One region of the Clostridium amazonense genome, then DNA from elsewhere that is predicted to be linked to it. Evidence: riboswitches for the same ligand, from Rfam matches in the RefSeq annotation. Region 1 holds a riboswitch; each other region holds the start of a gene.
The links. Region 1 has a riboswitch for cobalamin ahead of AC07E4_RS13595 (ABC transporter substrate-binding protein). Riboswitches for the same ligand answer to the same signal wherever they lie in the genome.

Region 1 (3,293 bases):
GAGCAATGGTAATAGTATATGCTAGTCCAATAATGGAAGGTAATCAAGTTGTTGGAGCAATTGTTGGAGTTGCAGCTGCAAATGAGTATAGTGACATTGTAACACAAACTAATGTTGGAAAATCAGGAAGTATAACTATTTTTGATAAAAATGGAATTATTGTAGCTAATAAAGATGGTGAAGGTGTAGGAGAACCTGGAATTGTTAAAGGTTCAGCAGAAGAAGGTATGAAACTTGATGTAGAGATAGGTGAGAAAATCCTTGCTGGTGAACATGGATATGGAACATATAAAAATAGTAATAATAAGCAAATGTTTACTGTGTATGGTCCTATGGAAGGAACAACTTGGTATGTATCGTTGCAAATAGAAAAAGATGAAATTTTACATGGAATAAAGGTTATGAGAAATGCTATGGGAATAATAGCTATAATTTTCTTAATAACAGGAGTACTAATTGTATATAATCAAACAAAAAAAATGAGTGCTGTACTAAATAAAACAGTTTTACATTTAGATAATATAGCTGATGGAGATATGACTTTAAATTTTGATGAAAAAATATTAAAAAGACAAGATGAATTTGGCGATATGACAAGAGCTATGGAAAAAATGCAGAAGTCTATTAGTGGAATGATAGAAAATATAAATGGAAATACACTTAAAATAGAGAATCATGCATCAAATTTAGCACAGTTATCTAATGAGATGACAACATCATCTAATACTGTTGCAAATGCAATTCAAGATGTAGCTAAGGGAACAGATAATCAGTCAAATGATATAAATAACATAGTAGATGTACTTACTGAGTTCAATGAAAAAATAGAAGAAGTTATGACATCAACTAATGAAATTGGCGATGAAAGTAGAAAAATACATACTTTATCTAATGAAAGTAATGAAGAGATGGAAAGTGTATCAATTTCAGTTAAGAATGTAACTGTATCCTTTGAAGAATTAGTTGAAAAAGTGAACAATGTAGAAGGCAATGTTAATAAAATAAATGAAATTACAGTAATTATAAATGGAATAGCAGAGCAGACCAATTTATTAGCATTAAATGCAGCAATAGAAGCAGCAAGAGTTGGTGAAGCTGGAAAAGGATTTGCTGTAGTTGCTGATGAAATAAGAAAACTAGCAGAACAAAGTAAAATTTCAGCAGCAGATATAAATACATTACTTACTACGGTATTCAATGAAACAACTGCTATGGTTGGAATGACAGAAGTGGTTCAAGATGAAATAAAATCACAAGAAGAAATAATAAATAAAGCAATAGTATCTTTTGATAAAATAAATAATGCTGTAGAAGAAATGAAGCCTAAAATAGAAAAGAATATGGAAATAGGACAAGCAATCTTAGAAGATAAAGATGATATTATGGTTAAAATTCAAAATGCATCAGCTGTTTCAGAAGAAGTTTCAGCATCAGCTGAAGAAATTTCAGCTATAAGTGAAGAAATGGATGCATCTACTTCGGAAGTAGCTGAACATTCAAAAGTATTAGCAGAAATGACAAAAGAAATGAAAGCAGAAGTAGAAAGATTTAAGATTTAAACATTATATTTTGATTAACATTTCAGTTAGCAAAAGAGTGATTCCGAATTGGAATCACTCTTTTATATTATTTAAAATATAATATAAGTTATGGACAAGGATATAAGTTAAATTAAAAAAATTATGAGAATTCATTTATTAAATTATAGTTTACTTAATTTGGAAAATGCAAAATTAGAAAGCTAAACTGATTGAAGGATTTAAATATAGAATATTATGTAGAAATATGAAGTAATATATTATATAATTAACGATGAATGAAAAATAATTGAATATGGATAGACTTGGTTTTGAAAAATTAAAAAGGAAGTTGAATGAGATTTTCACACAGGACCGCTACTGTAATTAGGGAATACTAATTTAATTAATCCACTGAAGTGAATTTGGGAAGGAAAATTAGTATAATGATCTATAAGTCAGGAGACTTGCCAAGATTCTATAATGATACTCTTCGGTACAGAGAGATATATCATTCCTTAGAGTGTCCTTATATCCGTTAAAATTATAGTATTTTTTTATATAACGGGAGGATAAAATGAATAGATTTAATCAAAAAAAATTAACAAAACTTATGGCATTAGTATTAAGTGCTACTATCACTTTAGGATTAGTAGGATGTGGTACTAACAATTCTAAAGACACATCAAATGCATCAAATACAAAAGTATCAGCTGAAAAAGAAGCTGATAAAAAATCAAATTATCCAGTAACTATTAAAAATTATAAATATAGCAAAGAGCCAGTAGAAATGACTTTTGAAAAAGCACCAGAAAAAGTTGTTGCAGTATATCAAAATTCTATTGAAACTTTATTAGCATTAGGCTTAGAAGATAAAATAGTAGCAGCAGCAGGACTTGATCATCCTGTAAAACCAGAATATGAAGAGGCTTTCAAAAAAATTAATTATTTAGAAGAATTTACTCCATCAAAAGAAAATATTGTTATGCAAAAACCTGATTTTATATTAGGATGGTATTCATTATTTGATGAAAAGAGATTAGGAGAAGTAGATTACTGGCAACAGAATGGAACGAATACATATATGTCCTTAAATAGTGGAGTTTTAGAAAAAAGCACTATGCAAAATGAAATTGATGATATATTAAATATTGGAAAAATATTTAATGTAGAAGACAGAGCTCAAAAATTAGTTGATGAAATAACTAATAAGGTAGAAGAAGTATCAAAATCAGTTAAAGATAAAGAAAAAGTTAAAACAATGGTAATTGAATTTGGAAAAGATAATATACGTGTTTATGGGGAAAATACGTTAGCTGGAGATATGATTAATAAATTAGGTGCAGAACTTGTAAAAACAGAAGGTAAATCTATTGGAGCTGAAGACTTAATTTCTGCAAATCCAGATTGTATATTTGTAAGCTACATGGATAGAGGAGATGAAAATGTTCCAAAAGAAGCAGTAAATAAAATATTAGAAAATCCTGCATATGCAAGTTTAAGTGCAGTTAAAAATAAGAGAATTTATGCAATACCATTAGGTGATATGTATTCTAGTGGAATTAGAACTATAGATGGAATAAATGCTTTTGCTAAAGGATTATATCCTGACTTAGCAAAATAGGAGAAGTAAATGAGCAGAAAAACTTATGTAAGAGATAAGAAAAATGGCTTATTAAAAGGAACACCTATATATATAGGTGTTTCTATTATACTGTTAGTCATATTAATATTTTCAATTGGTTATGCAGTAACTTTAGGTTCTGCAAATATAAG
Region 2 (3,293 bases), on a different contig from region 1:
TTGAAGCAATAAATTTAATATTAGATTATTACTTCAATGAATTTGGTGGAGAAGTTATTTTTGACAATGTAATGAATATAAAAGGAATTGAAGCACTAAAAAAAGTAGGATTTTCAATAGTAGAAGAAAAAGAAAATGAAGTTTTATTTAGAATGACTAAAGAAGAATTTAATGCAATGAAAATAGATAAAAGTTAGAAAAATATAGTATTATTCTATTAGTTAAACTTATGAAAAGGAGAATTGAAGGAATGAAATTATTTTTTATGTCAGATATTCATGGATCATTAAAATACGCAAAATTAGGAGTAGATGCATTTATAAAAGAGAATGCTGATTATATGGTTATTTTAGGAGATGTTTTATATCATGGCCCAAGAAATCCATTGCCAGAAGAATATAATCCAAAAGAAGTTGCAAATCTTATAAATAAATATAAAAATAAAATTATAGGTGTAAGAGGAAATTGCGATGCAGATGTAGACCAAATGCTTTTAGAATATCCTTGCATGATGGATTACAATGTGATTCTAGCTGATAATAAGAGAGTGTTTATAACACATGGGCACATATACAGTGAAAAAAATATGCTGAACATAGCTGAAGGCGATGTATTAATATACGGACATACTCATATACCAGTAGCTAAAAAGGAAAATGATATTTATGTAATCAATCCAGGTTCAATATCTTATCCAAAAGAAAATAATCCGCATAGCTATGGAATATTAGAAGACAATGTTTTTTATATAAAAGATATATGTGGTAATGTAATAAAATCTATAGAACTTTAAAAATTTAAGGTATAGTACTAAAATTAATAATTAACGATAAAACTGAAGTATCAGTTTTAAAAATAAATCTTTATAATAATTTGTGGAACAAATTAGTTAAAAACTATGATTAGTAAGAATACTATAATGGGGAATTTATTCTCCAAAATAAACTTTTTATGGATAAATATTATATTAATTTTATTTGAAACACAAATAAAACATTGTAGCGAGGATTTCAATCCCCGGGGATATCCACCATCATTGTTAATTGATAAATGTTAATTGTTAATTGGTTTCAATCATGATAATAAAATAAACTGTAAGATTAATATTATCATTTGATAAAGATGTGATTTAAAATTTGATATTGGAACCCTATAGTGTGTTACTTGACAGGTTTTCCATTTAATTTTATAATCAAAACGTAAATAATTAAAATAATAACAATGTAATATTGTGTTTAGGTGCTTATACATAAGTGAAAAGGGAATATGGTTAAATTCCATAGCAGCCCCCGCTACTGTAATTGATGACGAGTCTTAAAAAACCACTTATTTTGAGATAAATAGGGAAGGATAAGACAAGGATGACTCATGAGCCAGGAGACCTGCCTAAATTAGAAAAGCTTTCGGAGGGAAAGAACTATTTAGTATATAATTTATTTAATTATACAAATAGATATGCCCTTTATGGCATATCTATTTATTTTATGCAAAATATTGAAAATGCATTTTAAATTTTCAATATTTATACTAAATTTAGTGTATTTAAAATTTAAATACTAAAAATAGAAAATTCTCAGTATTAGAAAGGATGTTTAATCATGGCAAAAATAATGGTTCAAGGAACGGCATCTTCCGTTGGAAAAAGCATATTAGTAACAGCACTTTGTAGAATATTAACTCAAGATGGATATAAGGTATGTCCATATAAATCTCAGAATATGTCTTTAAATTCATACATAACTTTAGATGGTAAAGAAATGGGACGAGCACAAGTCCTTCAAGCATATGCATGTGGATTAGAACCAGAAGCATATATGAATCCAATACTTTTAAAGCCAACTAGTGACAAAAAATGTCAAATAATAGTTAATGGTGAAGTTTATGGAAATAGTACTGCGATGGAATATCATAATATGAAACTTCAATTTAGAGATATGTTAAAAAGAGATTTTGAAAAATTAGAAAAAGAGTTTGATGTTATAGTTATGGAGGGGGCAGGTAGTCCAGCAGAAATAAATTTAAGAGATAGAGATATAGTTAATATGGGAATGGCAGAACTTGTAGATGCCCCAGTATTATTAGTTGGAGATATAGATAAAGGTGGAGTATTTGCATCATTAGTTGGAACTTTAGTGCTTTTAAAAGATGATGAAAAAGAAAGAGTAAAAGGTACAATTATAAATAAATTCAGAGGTGATGTGGATATACTAAAACCAGGTATAGATATGCTTGAAGATATATCTAAAAAAGATTGTATAGGCGTTGTACCACATTTTAGATTAGCTTTAGAAGATGAAGATGGAGCTGTTGAGTTAAATAAAGAAATAACAGACAAAATAGATATAGCAGTTATAAAATTACCTAGAATATCAAATTTTACAGATATAGATGCTTTAAAAATTGAGGAAGATGTATCAGTAAGATTTATAGAGTCTGTAGATGATTTTAAAAATCCAGATTTACTAATTATACCAGGAAGTAAAAACACAATAGAAGATTTAAATGCTCTAAAAAAGAGTGGGCTTTTTGATAGAATAAAAGAATATAGCAAAACTGGTGAAGTTGTAGGAATTTGTGGTGGATATCAGATGTTAGGTAAAAAAATTAATGATCCTAACAGAGTAGAAAGTGAAAACCTACAAACAGAGGGATTAGGTCTTTTAGATGTTGAAACTACTTTTGAAGATAAAAAAGTTACAACTAGAGTTGAAGGACATGTAATAGATAAGAATAATTTTATAACAGATAGAGAAAAAATAAATGTATATGGATATGAAATACATATGGGCGTTACAAAATTAGGTGAAAATGCAAATCCTTTATTTGAAATAACAAGTGAGAATGAAGAGAAATGTAGTCATGTAGATGGTGTTATAAATAATGAGAAAAATGTTATAGGTACATATTTACATGGAGTTTTTGATAATGTAGATTTTAGAGAAGTTATAGTAAATAAATTAAGAAGTAAAAAAGGAATAGAATGTAAAGAATCTTCTACATATGAAAATTTAAGAGAAGAAGAATTAAATAAATTAGCAGATATAGTTCGTGCATCTTTAGATATGGAAAAAGTATATAAAATTATGGGACTAAAATAATGTCCTAGTTATAGTTAGGTGTGATATTTTGTTTAATTTTAATTTAATGAATAATATTATTTATGTATTTGTAGCCATGATTATAGACTTTATATTAGGTGATCCTAATTGGCTACCTCATCCAATAATATATATAGGAAAACTTATAAGTAAAATAGAAAAGAAATTTAGAGATAAATATGGTAACAATGAAAA
Region 3 (3,293 bases), on a different contig from region 1:
TTTTGGAATATATGGTTATTTTTGAAATTTTTATAATCTACAGCTGATAATTTTAACTTTTTTTTACATAATTGTATTAATACATAGTATAATTTTTATTATTAATTAAAATACAAATTTGTATAAGTGAGGTACTGATTCATGAATAATAAAATAACTCCTGAAAACATCAACTTAATTTTATCTAATATCTCATTACCAGATGGCTTTTACATTAGAGAATTTGAGGAAAATGACTTTTCATATATTCAAAAAATATATGAAACTGAAGGTTGGTTAACCATTATAAAAAGACCTAATGATGCTATAAAAGCCTTTAAAAACTCTGATATAGTTCTTGTTATACTTTATGAAGGTAGCATTGCTGGTGTTCTACGTGGATTAACTGATACAGAAATAACTACTTATATTATAGAATTAATAATTAATAAAGATTTTAGAGGAAAAAGCCTTGGAAAAGCTCTTATCAATGCTTGCCATTTATTATATCCTAAAACAAGAATTGAACTTCTAGGCAGTAATAGTTCTAAAGATTTTTATAAAGCTAATGAATTTAGAGATTTCTTTGGTTTTAGAAAAAGCTTCAAAAATGACTAAAATCTACACTCTAAACTGAAACATGAATAACTTAAAGTTAAAAACTAAGTTATTCATGTTTCAATTCAAAGTTTTAATCTAATTTTTTTACATTCATTTTTCACTTAAGGTACTTTGCTTTAAACTTGATAATTATTATTTATTTTACTACCTTTACTTTATCTTCTTTGTCATAAAATGCACCCATTAGTTTGCCCCATTCATTCTTTGCATTTTGATTATTTTCTAAATTTGAATTTTCAACTACATAATTTATATTTAACTCTTCTAATTTCTTTACTATATCTTCATAATCCTTTAATCCTCTATCAACTATAACAAGCTTGGGACTAAAAAATGATATCTTATCAAAATCAAATTCATCATCTTTACTTACATATTGTATAATTCCATCTTGAAGCCCCATTTTTAATTCTATTTCATTTGAAGTTGCTGCTTCCTTTGTAACTTCTTTTATACTTTTTATTTCGTCTATATTTTTTAAGATTCCTCCTTGGTGCTCTGATGTTATTAAAACATTTTTTACTGGTGTTCTTACAATATTTTCACCTTTAAACTCTTTAGGTATATCCTTATCTTCTGGAACAAGAATTAAAGTATGATTTTCTCCATCTATAACCTTTTTTACTCCACCTTTAAAATATTCAACACTAAAACCACTAGTATATTGAAGGTGCATACATTTTTCTATAATCAAATCATTTTCTTCCCTATTGTAATTAAAATTTGCATCTACATTATCTTTTAAAAAATCTAACGGTACGTATATATCATCTTTATCCCTTTCTATATTAGCCATAAGATTAACATCTTTTTTATTAACTTTTATAATGTAACTATTGTCACTTACAACTATTTCATTATTATTTATATTTGATATTGCTTTATCATCTTCCATTTTAAAATTCCCATCAAAATAATTTGTAGTGCTTTTTAAAGATGCAAATACAATATTATTTTTTACTTTAGTTTTAACATCATCAGTATTTTCATAGTTCTCAACTTCACTTGAACTTGTACTTATATCTTCATTATTAGAACACCCTATTAAAGATGTACAAATAACACTTCCTATAACTAAGCATATTAACTTTTTATTTAACATTAACATTTAAAAATTTCCTCCCTAAACCCTACTTAAAGAAATTTTGTGCAAAATAAAAAACCCCTATAAAACAGAGGTTTTTCAATATAACTTTAAAACGCATCAAAAATACGCTTTAAATTAAAGCTTACATTATCATAATTCAATCTCCCTCCGAAATTTCTTTTACATACTTATAATTAGGTAGGTCTCCTGACTAACGGCTTAGCCTTAGTCATCCTTCCCAGTTAAAAACCAGTGGATTTGACTTCGTATCCGTATACAGTAGCGGGGGCTGTAGTGGATTTTCACCACTTTCCCTATTAAACCTATTTAGGTACCTAAATATATTTTATTCAATTTTCAAACAATTACATTGTAGTACTAATCTAATAAAAACTCAATAGTCTTCCTTGTAATAATATTTTATTTTTTCATTACTGAATTTGATTTATAGGAAAACAAGTTGAAAAATGAAATTACTATTATTTCAATTGAGAAAGATATGTTTAAACGAGTGTACAAAAATTAACAATTAACAATGAAGGATAAAACTGAAGTCTCAGTTTTTTAAATCAATTTTTATAATGATTTGCGAAGCAAATTATTTAAACACAATATAAAAACTTAGTTTTTAGATATTTCTATTCATAAATATTAAGAACAAAGTGAATAATATTAACCATCATTGTTAATTGCTAACTGTTAATTGTTAATTGGTTCCAAACATAATAATTGACTTAATTGTAATATGGCTAGTGTTATTTGATAAAGCTATTATTTTTGAGTCAAATTTGGAACTCTATACTAATTTATTTTATTTCTTTTCTTAATTCTTTCACTTTATTTATATCTAACACTGTTTTTAATGCTATTGTTTTATCATCTAATATATCCAATAAATTTATAGCAATTTTTAACTTTTGCTTTTCTATACCTTTTTCTATTCCTTTTTTGTAAACTTCTGGATCATATAATGTTTTTGTCATCGTAATCACCTCTTCTTCTATTTTTTCATCATTAAAATAATTTCTATTTAAGTATTCTACTAAGTTTTGTATTGCAAGAAGCATTTTATGAAAATCATCATGTAGTATTTCATTTTCATGTAATAAATATCTATTTTAAAATGAATTAATCCTACCACCTAGCAATCAAAACAATATTTTCACATTAAAACATAGCTATACTAATGTTAATAATTATATTATAATTTTTTCTAAAAAAGTTCAAATTCCCATACAATAAAAAAGATAGATAACAAAATGTTTACCTATCTTTTATATCCTATAAATTAATTCAATTTTTGCATTTATTCCTTATCATAAAATACACTTATGAATTTTCCCCATTCATTTTTTGCATTTTGATTATTTTCTAAACTTGAATTTTCAACTACATAATTTATATTTAACTCATCTAATTTTTTTACTATATTTTCATAATCTTTTAATCCTCTATCAACTATAACAAGTTTTGGACTTAAAAATGATATCTTATCAAAATCAAATTCATCATCTTTACTTACATATTGTACAACTCCATCTTGAAGTCCCATTTTAATTTCTATAACATCAGAAGTTACAGCTTCTTTTGTTACTTCTTTTACACT

Region 2: another riboswitch for cobalamin. It lies ahead of AC07E4_RS02370 (cobyric acid synthase); the one in region 1 lies ahead of AC07E4_RS13595 (ABC transporter substrate-binding protein).
Region 3: another riboswitch for cobalamin. It lies ahead of AC07E4_RS08885 (stalk domain-containing protein); the one in region 1 lies ahead of AC07E4_RS13595 (ABC transporter substrate-binding protein).

Annotation. Positions count from the first base shown of each region.
Region 1 covers NZ_JBWKMH010000031.1:288,536-291,828, forward strand. Annotated here, with positions in the region: gene AC07E4_RS13590 (methyl-accepting chemotaxis protein) at 1-1,559, shown strand, start outside; cobalamin riboswitch at 1,830-2,006, shown strand; gene AC07E4_RS13595 (ABC transporter substrate-binding protein) at 2,095-3,141, shown strand; gene AC07E4_RS13600 (FecCD family ABC transporter permease) at 3,151-3,293, shown strand, end outside.
Region 2 covers NZ_JBWKMH010000005.1:23,427-26,719, forward strand. Annotated here, with positions in the region: gene AC07E4_RS02360 (GNAT family N-acetyltransferase) at 1-197, shown strand, start outside; gene yfcE (phosphodiesterase) at 251-793, shown strand; cobalamin riboswitch at 1,221-1,404, shown strand; gene AC07E4_RS02370 (cobyric acid synthase) at 1,599-3,098, shown strand; gene cbiB (adenosylcobinamide-phosphate synthase CbiB) at 3,145-3,293, shown strand, end outside.
Region 3 covers NZ_JBWKMH010000023.1:145,968-149,260, reverse strand. Annotated here, with positions in the region: gene AC07E4_RS08890 (GNAT family N-acetyltransferase) at 142-597, shown strand; gene AC07E4_RS08885 (stalk domain-containing protein) at 737-1,708, opposite strand; cobalamin riboswitch at 1,868-2,041, opposite strand; gene AC07E4_RS08880 (hypothetical protein) at 2,494-2,670, opposite strand; gene AC07E4_RS08875 (stalk domain-containing protein) at 2,994-3,293, opposite strand, start outside.